Regions from separate parts of the Fructilactobacillus sp. YLN 2507 genome, predicted to be linked through region 1. Evidence: riboswitches for the same ligand, from Rfam matches in the RefSeq annotation. Region 1 holds a riboswitch; the other holds the start of a gene.
What was found. Region 1 has a riboswitch for lysine ahead of lysA (diaminopimelate decarboxylase). Riboswitches for the same ligand answer to the same signal wherever they lie in the genome.
Positions count from the first base shown of each region.

Region 2: linked by a shared signal. The riboswitch ahead of AC0GLY_RS01260 (amino acid permease) and the one ahead of lysA (diaminopimelate decarboxylase) in region 1 are both predicted to bind lysine.

Region 1 is NZ_CM184303.1:1,431,312-1,435,753, reverse strand. Features, by position in the region: gene dapF (diaminopimelate epimerase) at 1-686, opposite strand, end outside; gene AC0GLY_RS07245 (aspartate kinase) at 700-2,070, opposite strand; lysine riboswitch at 2,253-2,425, shown strand; gene lysA (diaminopimelate decarboxylase) at 2,531-3,829, shown strand; gene dapD (2,3,4,5-tetrahydropyridine-2,6-dicarboxylate N-acetyltransferase) at 3,842-4,442, shown strand, end outside.
Region 2 is NZ_CM184303.1:266,117-270,558, reverse strand. Features, by position in the region: gene serS (serine--tRNA ligase) at 1-288, opposite strand, end outside; gene AC0GLY_RS01265 (deoxynucleoside kinase) at 549-1,187, opposite strand; gene AC0GLY_RS01260 (amino acid permease) at 1,269-2,723, opposite strand; lysine riboswitch at 2,824-2,996, opposite strand; gene AC0GLY_RS01255 (cysteine hydrolase family protein) at 3,102-3,659, shown strand; gene AC0GLY_RS01250 (amino acid permease) at 3,692-4,442, opposite strand, start outside.

The DNA.
Region 1 (4,442 bases):
GTGAAACCCACTCCTCGTTCAAAGGTGCGCACAAAGAGCGTATCAGGCGCTAGAATGTTTGCAAAGTTAACGTTAACTCCATCCGTAAAGTAGGGATTTTCTCCATTTAAGTAAGTTCCTAATTTTTCTAGCTTATCGGTCTTTAAAACGGCATCAGGAACAAAACTAATTAAATGCGGATTAGGCACAGCAATGGCAGTGAATTTTAATTGATCATCTAATTGAGGTAACATTTGATCATGAATTTCGTCGGTCCCTAAGTTTTCAAAGGGAAAATCTTTATGGTCAAATCGTACTGGGGAAATTTGGACTCCATAAGCAGGGACATGCCCTGCTAAATCAGGTTCCTTTTCAACATCCAAATCGGCATCTTGCGTTTCCACTTTGAACTTTGTTTTGCCAAATTTTTCGGCTAAATAACGAGTGATGGTTCGTAAACCATTACCACACATTGATGCTAAACTACCATCTGCATTAACAACGGTCATTTTTCCTAAACAATCAGGATGAGCAGATTCCTCAACGACTAAAATCCCATCAATATTGTTTAAGTTGGTGTTATTACTAGCTTTCATTGCGACTGCTAATTTTGAAATTTCCGTATAGTTAGGTTGTTTTTCAAATTGAGTAAGATCAAGAATGTAAAAAGTGTTTTCTGATCCATGGACCTTGAGTAATTTTGTCATAAGATTAGCCTTTCTAATCAAAAATTCGATTATTATCAAAAAAGTGTTGGTAAACTAATTTTACCGCTTGTTCGGCATCAGATTCATTCGTTCCTAACATAATTGCAATTTTGGAAGCTCCTTGATTGATCATGTGAATTTTAATTTTATGATCACTGAGAGGACGAATGATATCTTCAATGGTATGGGGACTTTTTTGCATTCCTTCACCAACAATCATAATAATGGCATAATCATCAATCCATTCCAATTGATCAGGCTCTAAAACGGTTTGAATTTCAGCACAGATTTGGTTGATTAGCTCAGGCGTAAATTGACGTTTATCAAAAATGATAGTTAAATCATCAATTCCAGAAGGCATGTGTTCGTAAGAGATATTGTATTTGTATAAAATTTTCAATAATTTGAGGGTAAAGCCAGTTTCCTTATTTAGCAAGTAACGGTGTAAATAAAGAGCTGCAAAGCGATTTGAACTAGCAACTCCTGTTACTAAGCCGCTGGGTGTGAAGTTTCGTTCAGGGACAATCATTGTTCCTGGTAAATTAGGATGGTTCGTATTGCGGACATTGATGGGGATTTCAGCATCAATTGCTGGTAAAATCGCTTCGTCATGAAAAACGGAAAAGCCAGCATATGATAATTCACGCATTTCACGATATGTCATTACTTTAATACTCTTTGGATTTTTAACCATTTGTGGATCAACGGAATAAATTGCATCAACATCGGTAAAATTTTCGTAGACATCGGCAGCTAATCCTTTCGCCACAATTGATCCAGTAATATCAGAACCACCACGGGAAAAAGTTGCAATTTTACCATTTTTTGTAAAGCCAAAGAAGCCAGGAAAAACTAAGTGTTGTTCGGAATTACGAAACTTAGTTAAGTTTTTATAAGTCTCAGCCAAAACGCTAGCGTCTTGTGCATTATCACTCACCAAAAAACCTACTTTTTGGGGGTCCATAAACTGGGTAGGAATGCCAATTTTGTTTAAAATTGCAGCTAACAAGAAGGCATTTAAATATTCCCCTTGAGCTTTAAAGGCAGCCATTAAGAATTCGTCATCCGCATAAGTTTGGGTTGGGAGCGCTTGGATTGTGGTTGCAATTCGTTCCATTACGTTTTCTGGTAGCTCAAAGTGGTCAGCAATGGCTTGGTAACGTTTAATAATTTCAGTTTGGGTCTTTTCCGAAGGTTCGTGACTTAGTACTTGATCCGCATACCTGATTAATAAATCAGTTACTTTAATATCACCCTTAAACCGAGTTCCAGGAGCAGAGACAACAACGGCTTTTCGTTCGGGGTCACTTTTAATAATTTTAATAATTTGTTCAAAATGGTCTGCATCAGCTAATGAGCTACCACCAAATTTTACAACTTTCATTTTTTCCACCTCGCAAATTTGTTAAACCGAAATTATCACTATTTTAACAGGTCGGCAACCCTTTTAGGGATAAAATACGACAATTATCCGGTTTAATATTATAGAAATAAATAAATTTACGAATGATACATTAAATCGAGGAAAAGTATTGACGAAAGTTGCTGAATTCGTTATGATTTAGTAAATCAAATAGAGGTCGCAAATAATAAGACTAGTTTGGGGAGTTCCCATTGGACTATGAAACAAACGAAAGGGTTATTTGCCGAAGCACTAAGTGAAATGGAGCTTAGTAAGCTGGGACATAGTTGAATAAACTATGGACTGTCGGATTTAATTCCGGGGAGCTATGTATAATCGATTCTGAAAGTGTTTTAAAGGAGTCTATTTTTGCGGAGCTGCCGCAAAATAGACTCTTTTTTTATAATTTCAATTTAATCGAAAAAAATTGGAGGATCCATACATGTTGGATAGCAACGAAGTTCAAGATAATCAATTAATAATCGGTGGAATTCCAGCGACTGATTTAGCCGCACAATATGGGACGGCGCTACAAGTTTATGATATTAGTAAAATCAGAAGTCAGATTCACGCGTTTCAACGCGTTTTTAAGGAAAATGACATTGATTATGCGGTTAGTTATGCCAGCAAAGCTTTTGCTTGTATCGCAATGTATCAAGTTTTAGCCCAAGAGGATGCTCATGCTGATGTGGTGTCTGGAGGCGAACTTTATACTGCGATTAAAGCTGGTTTCCCAATGGATCATGTTAGTTTTCATGGTAATAACAAGTCTCGCGAAGAACTGGAAATGGCCGTTGACCACCACGTCGGAGTGATTATCTTAGATAATTTTTATGAAATTCAATTATTAAGTGATGTGTTAGCTGAAAAAAACGCCACGACGGATGTTATGTTACGGGTTTCACCTGCTGTTTCGGCTCATACGCATGAATTTATTCAAACTGGTCAGCAAGATAGCAAGTTTGGCTTTGATATCTTAACTGGGCAAGCTGATGAAGCTTTACAACAAGTTTTAAAGGAGCCAAACATGAATTTAGTGGGGGTGCATTCTCACATTGGTTCCCAAATCTTTGAAACGGACGGTTTCAAGATTGAAACCGAAAAATTAGTTAAATTAATGCAACATTGGCATGATGATTTTGGTTACATGCCAAAAATTATCAACGTTGGTGGTGGTTTTGGAATTAAGTATACAGATGCTGATCATCCCATTCGTCCCGAAGATTTTGTACAACAAATTTTAACCACCTTACGGTGCGAAACCGAAAACCGAGGGTTACCACTTCCCGCTGTGTGGATTGAGCCAGGTCGTTCGATTGCCGGACCAGCGGGAACGACCCTTTACACGGTTGGATCAAGTAAAGCTATTCCAGAAATTAGAAAGTACGTCGCCGTTGATGGAGGAATGGGAGATAACATTCGTCCCGCTTTATATGGCGCTGATTATGATGCCGTGGTGGCAAATGATGTCCACGATGACAATGTTGAATTAGTAACGGTTGCTGGAAAGTACTGTGAATCTGGTGATATTTTAATCAAAGACATTGAACTTCCCGTTTTACATCCAGGGGATGTGATTGCAGTACTTGCAACCGGTGCGTACGGTTATTCGATGGCTTCCAACTATAACCTCAATCCACGGCCCGCTGTCGTCTTTGTAGAAAATAGTAAATCACAAATTGTAATTGAACGAGAAACTTATGCTGACCTAATTCATTTAGACAAAAACTTAGATATTTAAGAGGAGAAAAACATGACTGAACTAAACGCTCACGAAATTATTCAATACATCGCAAACGCTAAAAAGAAAACCCCGGTTAAAGTTTACTTAAAGGGTGATTTAGCGAAAATTGATTTTCCTGATACCATTACCACTTTTATCAATGGCAACACGGGGGTAATTTTTGGTGATTGGGCCGCAGTTGAACCGATATTAACTAATCACGCTGCACAAATCGAAGCTTCTGAAGTTGAAAGCGACGGCCGGAACTCAGCTGTCCCATTATTGAATACCAAAGACATTGATGCCCGAATTGAACCAGGTGCTGTGATTCGTGATCAAGTTAAGATTGGTAAGGATGCCGTGATTATGATGGGGGCTTTAATTAACATTGGTGCTGAAATTGGTGAAGCATCAATGATTGATATGGGTGCCGTGCTTGGTGGTCGAGCCTTAGTTGGAAAACACTGTCACATTGGGGCTGGAGCTGTGTTAGCGGGAGTAATTGAACCAGCTAGTGCCGAACCGGTTCGGATTGACGATGATGTTTTAGTGGGGGCTAATGCCGTTGTGATTGAAGGGGTTCACGTTGGAAAAGGTGCCGTTGTTGCTGCCGGTGCCGTGGTTACTGAAG
Region 2 (4,442 bases), 320 kb from region 1:
TTCAGCTTTGGTAGTCTCTAGATCAACATCTAGTTGTTTGATTTCGGCCCCTACTTCACGCATCCGTTTAATTTGAATATCAGCATTTTCTTTGTTGCGCTTAAGCTGCGAGATTTCTTCTGAAACTGAGTTTCTTTCAGCTTTAAGGGCTTCACTTTTAACAATTAAATCACGCCGTTTTTGGTCTAATTCCATTAATTTATCAATAGTTGTACCGTCAATACCACGATCAGCCATTTTTTGTTTAAACCAATCAGCATTTTGCCGAATCATTTTCATATCTAACATAGCTTTTCCTCCATTGTACGAAAAAAGACCCTCTCCAATTGGGACGAAGGTCTTTTCTTGTTCGCGGTACCACCCAAGTTCCTACCAGTATAGATAGGCCCTTAATTATTGATTAGTAACGGAATCGCCGTGCAGGATTAACTGCCCATTTTGCATACTGGAATCTTCGACGATAACTCTCAGCCTCGTTATCTCTCTGTAAGTCTACTCATAGGTATGCATTCGTTTTATTTTTCTTAATTATACAATATAAGTTAGCATTAACCTAATATTTTTTTAAGTTTTTGGTCGACTGCAGCTAAGACTTCCTCGCGAGCTGTTCCATCTACCATAAAATCATATTGATCTCCATCAATCATCATTTTAGGTGATCTATCATAAGCCTCGTACCACTTAACGTAACGCTGATTTAATTCTTGGTAATAGTTGTAAAGACTTTCATCAGTTTCAATTTGTTCAAATGAACGACCTCGCTTTTTTATTCGTTGCAACATCGTTTCAAAGGAAACCTTAATATAAATTAATAAGTCTGGATTTTTTTGAAAATCACTACCTGGGATTGGTTCCAACATGTTATGCAATAATGAATCATAGATTTCAACCTCGGTCTCAGTTGAACGACCTAAGTCCGCATTTAAATGAAAAAGAAGCGAGTCTTCAAAAATTGAGCGATCCATCACACTATATTGGTTAGCATTAGCTTCTTTAATACTATCCAGTCGTTTATTTAAAAAATAAATTTGAAGTAAAAAAGCATACTTTTTGGGATCCTTATAGAATAACGGCAAAATTTGATTATCATCCACTGATTCATAAAAAGCCGGAGCCTTTAAATGCTCTGCTAATAAAGTTGTTAACGATGTTTTCCCTGCACCAATCGCTCCTGATAAAACAATCATCTTATTATCTCCCCTATTAAAAAATGGTCCAACTAGCAAAACTAATTGTACCATTTTTATGATTATTTTAATTTAAATAGTTTATTTTTTGTCTGATTCATTCTCAACTTTAGCAGGGCTGACATCCACTTGATCTAATGGAATGATATGCGTTTTTTTCACAATCTTATAGCCAAAGTAAAGAACAATAACTAACGGAACACTAATATAAGTCACTGCAATTTGGAACCAGTCTCCGTGCGCAAATGCTCCAACATCTTGACCACAAATTACAATGATACAAAGAATCAAACAAAGAATTGGTCCTAGTGGAAACAAAGTTGCCCGATATTTCAGCTCACTAAGCTTATGACCCTGTTTCAAAAAGGCTCTCCTGAAACGATAATGCGATAGCGCAATCCCAAACCAAGCAATAAATCCAGTTAAACCAGAAGCAGCAACTAACCATAGATAAATTTGAGGACCAACAAAACTAGTTAAGAAAGTGAGTAATGCCACCAACGTTGTCGCAAGTAATGCTAATACTGGAATTCCATTTTTACTTATTTTACCAAAAACTTTAGGGGCATATCCTTCATCAGCCATCGCGTAAAGCATTCTAGTAGAAGCATACATCCCAGAGTTAGCAGATGAAATCACTGACGTTAAAATAACAGCATTCATCACACTGGCAGCAGCAGCTAATCCAGCTCGTTTAAAGACAACTGTAAAGGGACTGATTGCAACATCAGTGGCTGATGAACCTAATAAATCATGACTAGTATAAGGAATAATAGCAGCAATTACAAAGATAGCAAGGACATAGAATAAAATAATTCGCCAAAATACTTCATGAATTGCCTTAGGAACACTATTATGGGGATCATCTGCTTCACCGGCAGTAATTCCCACTAGTTCAGTTCCTTGGAAAGAGAATCCAGCAACCACAAAGACACTTAAAATTCCGGGAATTCCGTTCACAAAGGGAGCATCTTTATAGGTAAAGTTACTTAATCCAGTAGCGTGACCACCCATAATTCCAAAGATAGTTAAAACTCCAACCCCAAGGAAAATAAAAATCGTAATTACTTTAATCAATGACATCCAAAATTCAGTTTCTCCAAAAGCAGAAACTGCCAAAATGTTAATTCCAAAAATAATAGCTAAAGCAATTGCACTCCAAATCCATGCTTGAACGTGAGGAAACCAAAAAGCCATAACTAGAGAAACCGTCGAAATATCAACCGCAACCGTAATCGCCCAGTTAAACCAGTAGTTCCACCCCATTGCAAATCCTAATGCTGGATCTACATACTTAGCAGAATACGTCGAAAATGAACCCGAAATTGGTAAATTAGTGGCCATTTCCCCTAAACTGGTCATCAAAAAGTAAACCATAATCCCCATTAAGATATAGGCAACTAAGGCACCCCCTGGTCCTGCATTGTGAATTGCTGCTCCACTAGCAACGAATAGCCCCGTTCCAATACAACCACCCAAGGCAATCATAGAAACGTGCCGCGACTTTAAGCCACGCTTAACTTGTTTTTCAGCCATTACTAAATTCCTCCTATATAATAAGAAAGGCTATCAAACTAATCAAAAAAGGCACTTCAAGAAATTAATCCAGAAGAGCCTAATTAAACAATCGTTCATTAGTCTGCAAAGCGCTCCGCATTTCTCAATGCGACAGTGCTTGATTTATTAAATCAAGCCCCAATCAAATGGTTACCACTCATTTAATTTCGGCGACAGTTCCTTTCATCCTGCTTCATCGACTTGGTAAGTCTCTACAGCATTACTAATAAAAGTCGCTCCTCTTCTTAGATATTTTATTTGTGTATCAACAGTATAAGTTTTTATTAAACTAAATGCAAGTGCCTCCAAAAGAGCGTATGATCAACTTAACTAGTCGACTAATCAAGGAGGATCATGATGTCAAAGCAGGAAGCACTTTTAATTATTGATTATACAAACGATTTTGTCGCAGATGACGGCGCTCTCACCCTTGGTAAACCAGCACAAGCATGTGAACCAGAAATTTTGGCTTTAGCAAATCAATTTTATGCGAATAATCAGTTTGTGATTTTGCCAACTGATGTTCATCATAAGGGTGACCCGTATCATCCAGAAACGAAACTTTTCCCACCTCATAACCAACGAAACACCTGGGGACGGCAATTGTTTGGTGAATTAAAACCTTGGTATGAAGCTCATCAAACAGACGAAAATGTGTGGTTAATGGACAAAACCCGTTATAGCTCATTTGTCGGCACTGATTTAGATTTACGATTACGCGAACGAAACATTAAAACCCTTCATTTAGTTGGTGTTTCCAGTGATATTTGTGTCTTACATACTGCCATTAGTGCCTATAACTTAGGATATCACGTAATTATTCACGAACCTGCTGTGGCTAGTTTTACGGGTGAAAATCAAGCTTTTGCTTTAAATCATATGAAAACGGCTCTCGGGGCTGAAATCGTTCAATAAACAAAAAAGTCCTCCATTAAGTGGAGGACTTTTTATTTTTGCCGTTGTTGCAATTTAGAATGGCGAATCCCATAAACAAAATAAGTTACTAAACCAATCACCAACCAAATTCCCACTGAAACTTTAGTCATATCTGGCAACATAATAATGAAATAAATACTCATTAAAGCAGCAGCAATCGGAAGATAGGGATACCAAGGCATTTTGAACCCATCGTTTTTAATATCCTTCCGACGACGCAATGGAATCACCCCAAACGAGATGCAGGCAAAGGCTAATAAAGTTCCAGCATTAATCAATGAGGCCAATTGTTCTAAAGGAACTAATCCAGCAAAAATTGCTTGAATAATTGTCGCTACCACAATTGCATTACGTGGTACTTTGTATTTATCGTTAATTTTACCCATTTTTTCCGACAACAAGCCATCACGTCCTAAGGCATAAACCAAGCGGGATCCACCAAAGAACATGGTAACCATCGCAGTGAAAATTCCAAACAAGGCTCCAATGGTAATCAGTTTATTCCATGAATCAAGACCAACTACATGTAAAGCATAAGCAGCTGGGTCATCGACGTTTAAATCAGTATAATGAACCATTCCAACTAATACCAATGAAAAGGCCACGTACAGAATAACTGCAATAATCACCGTTCCTAAAATACCACGTACCACGTTTTTCTTTGGATTAATGGTTTCAGCCGAATTAGCAGCCAAAGCATCAAACCCGATAAAAGCAAAGAAAACGGTTGCTGCGGCAGTAGAGATCCCTCCCATTCCAAAC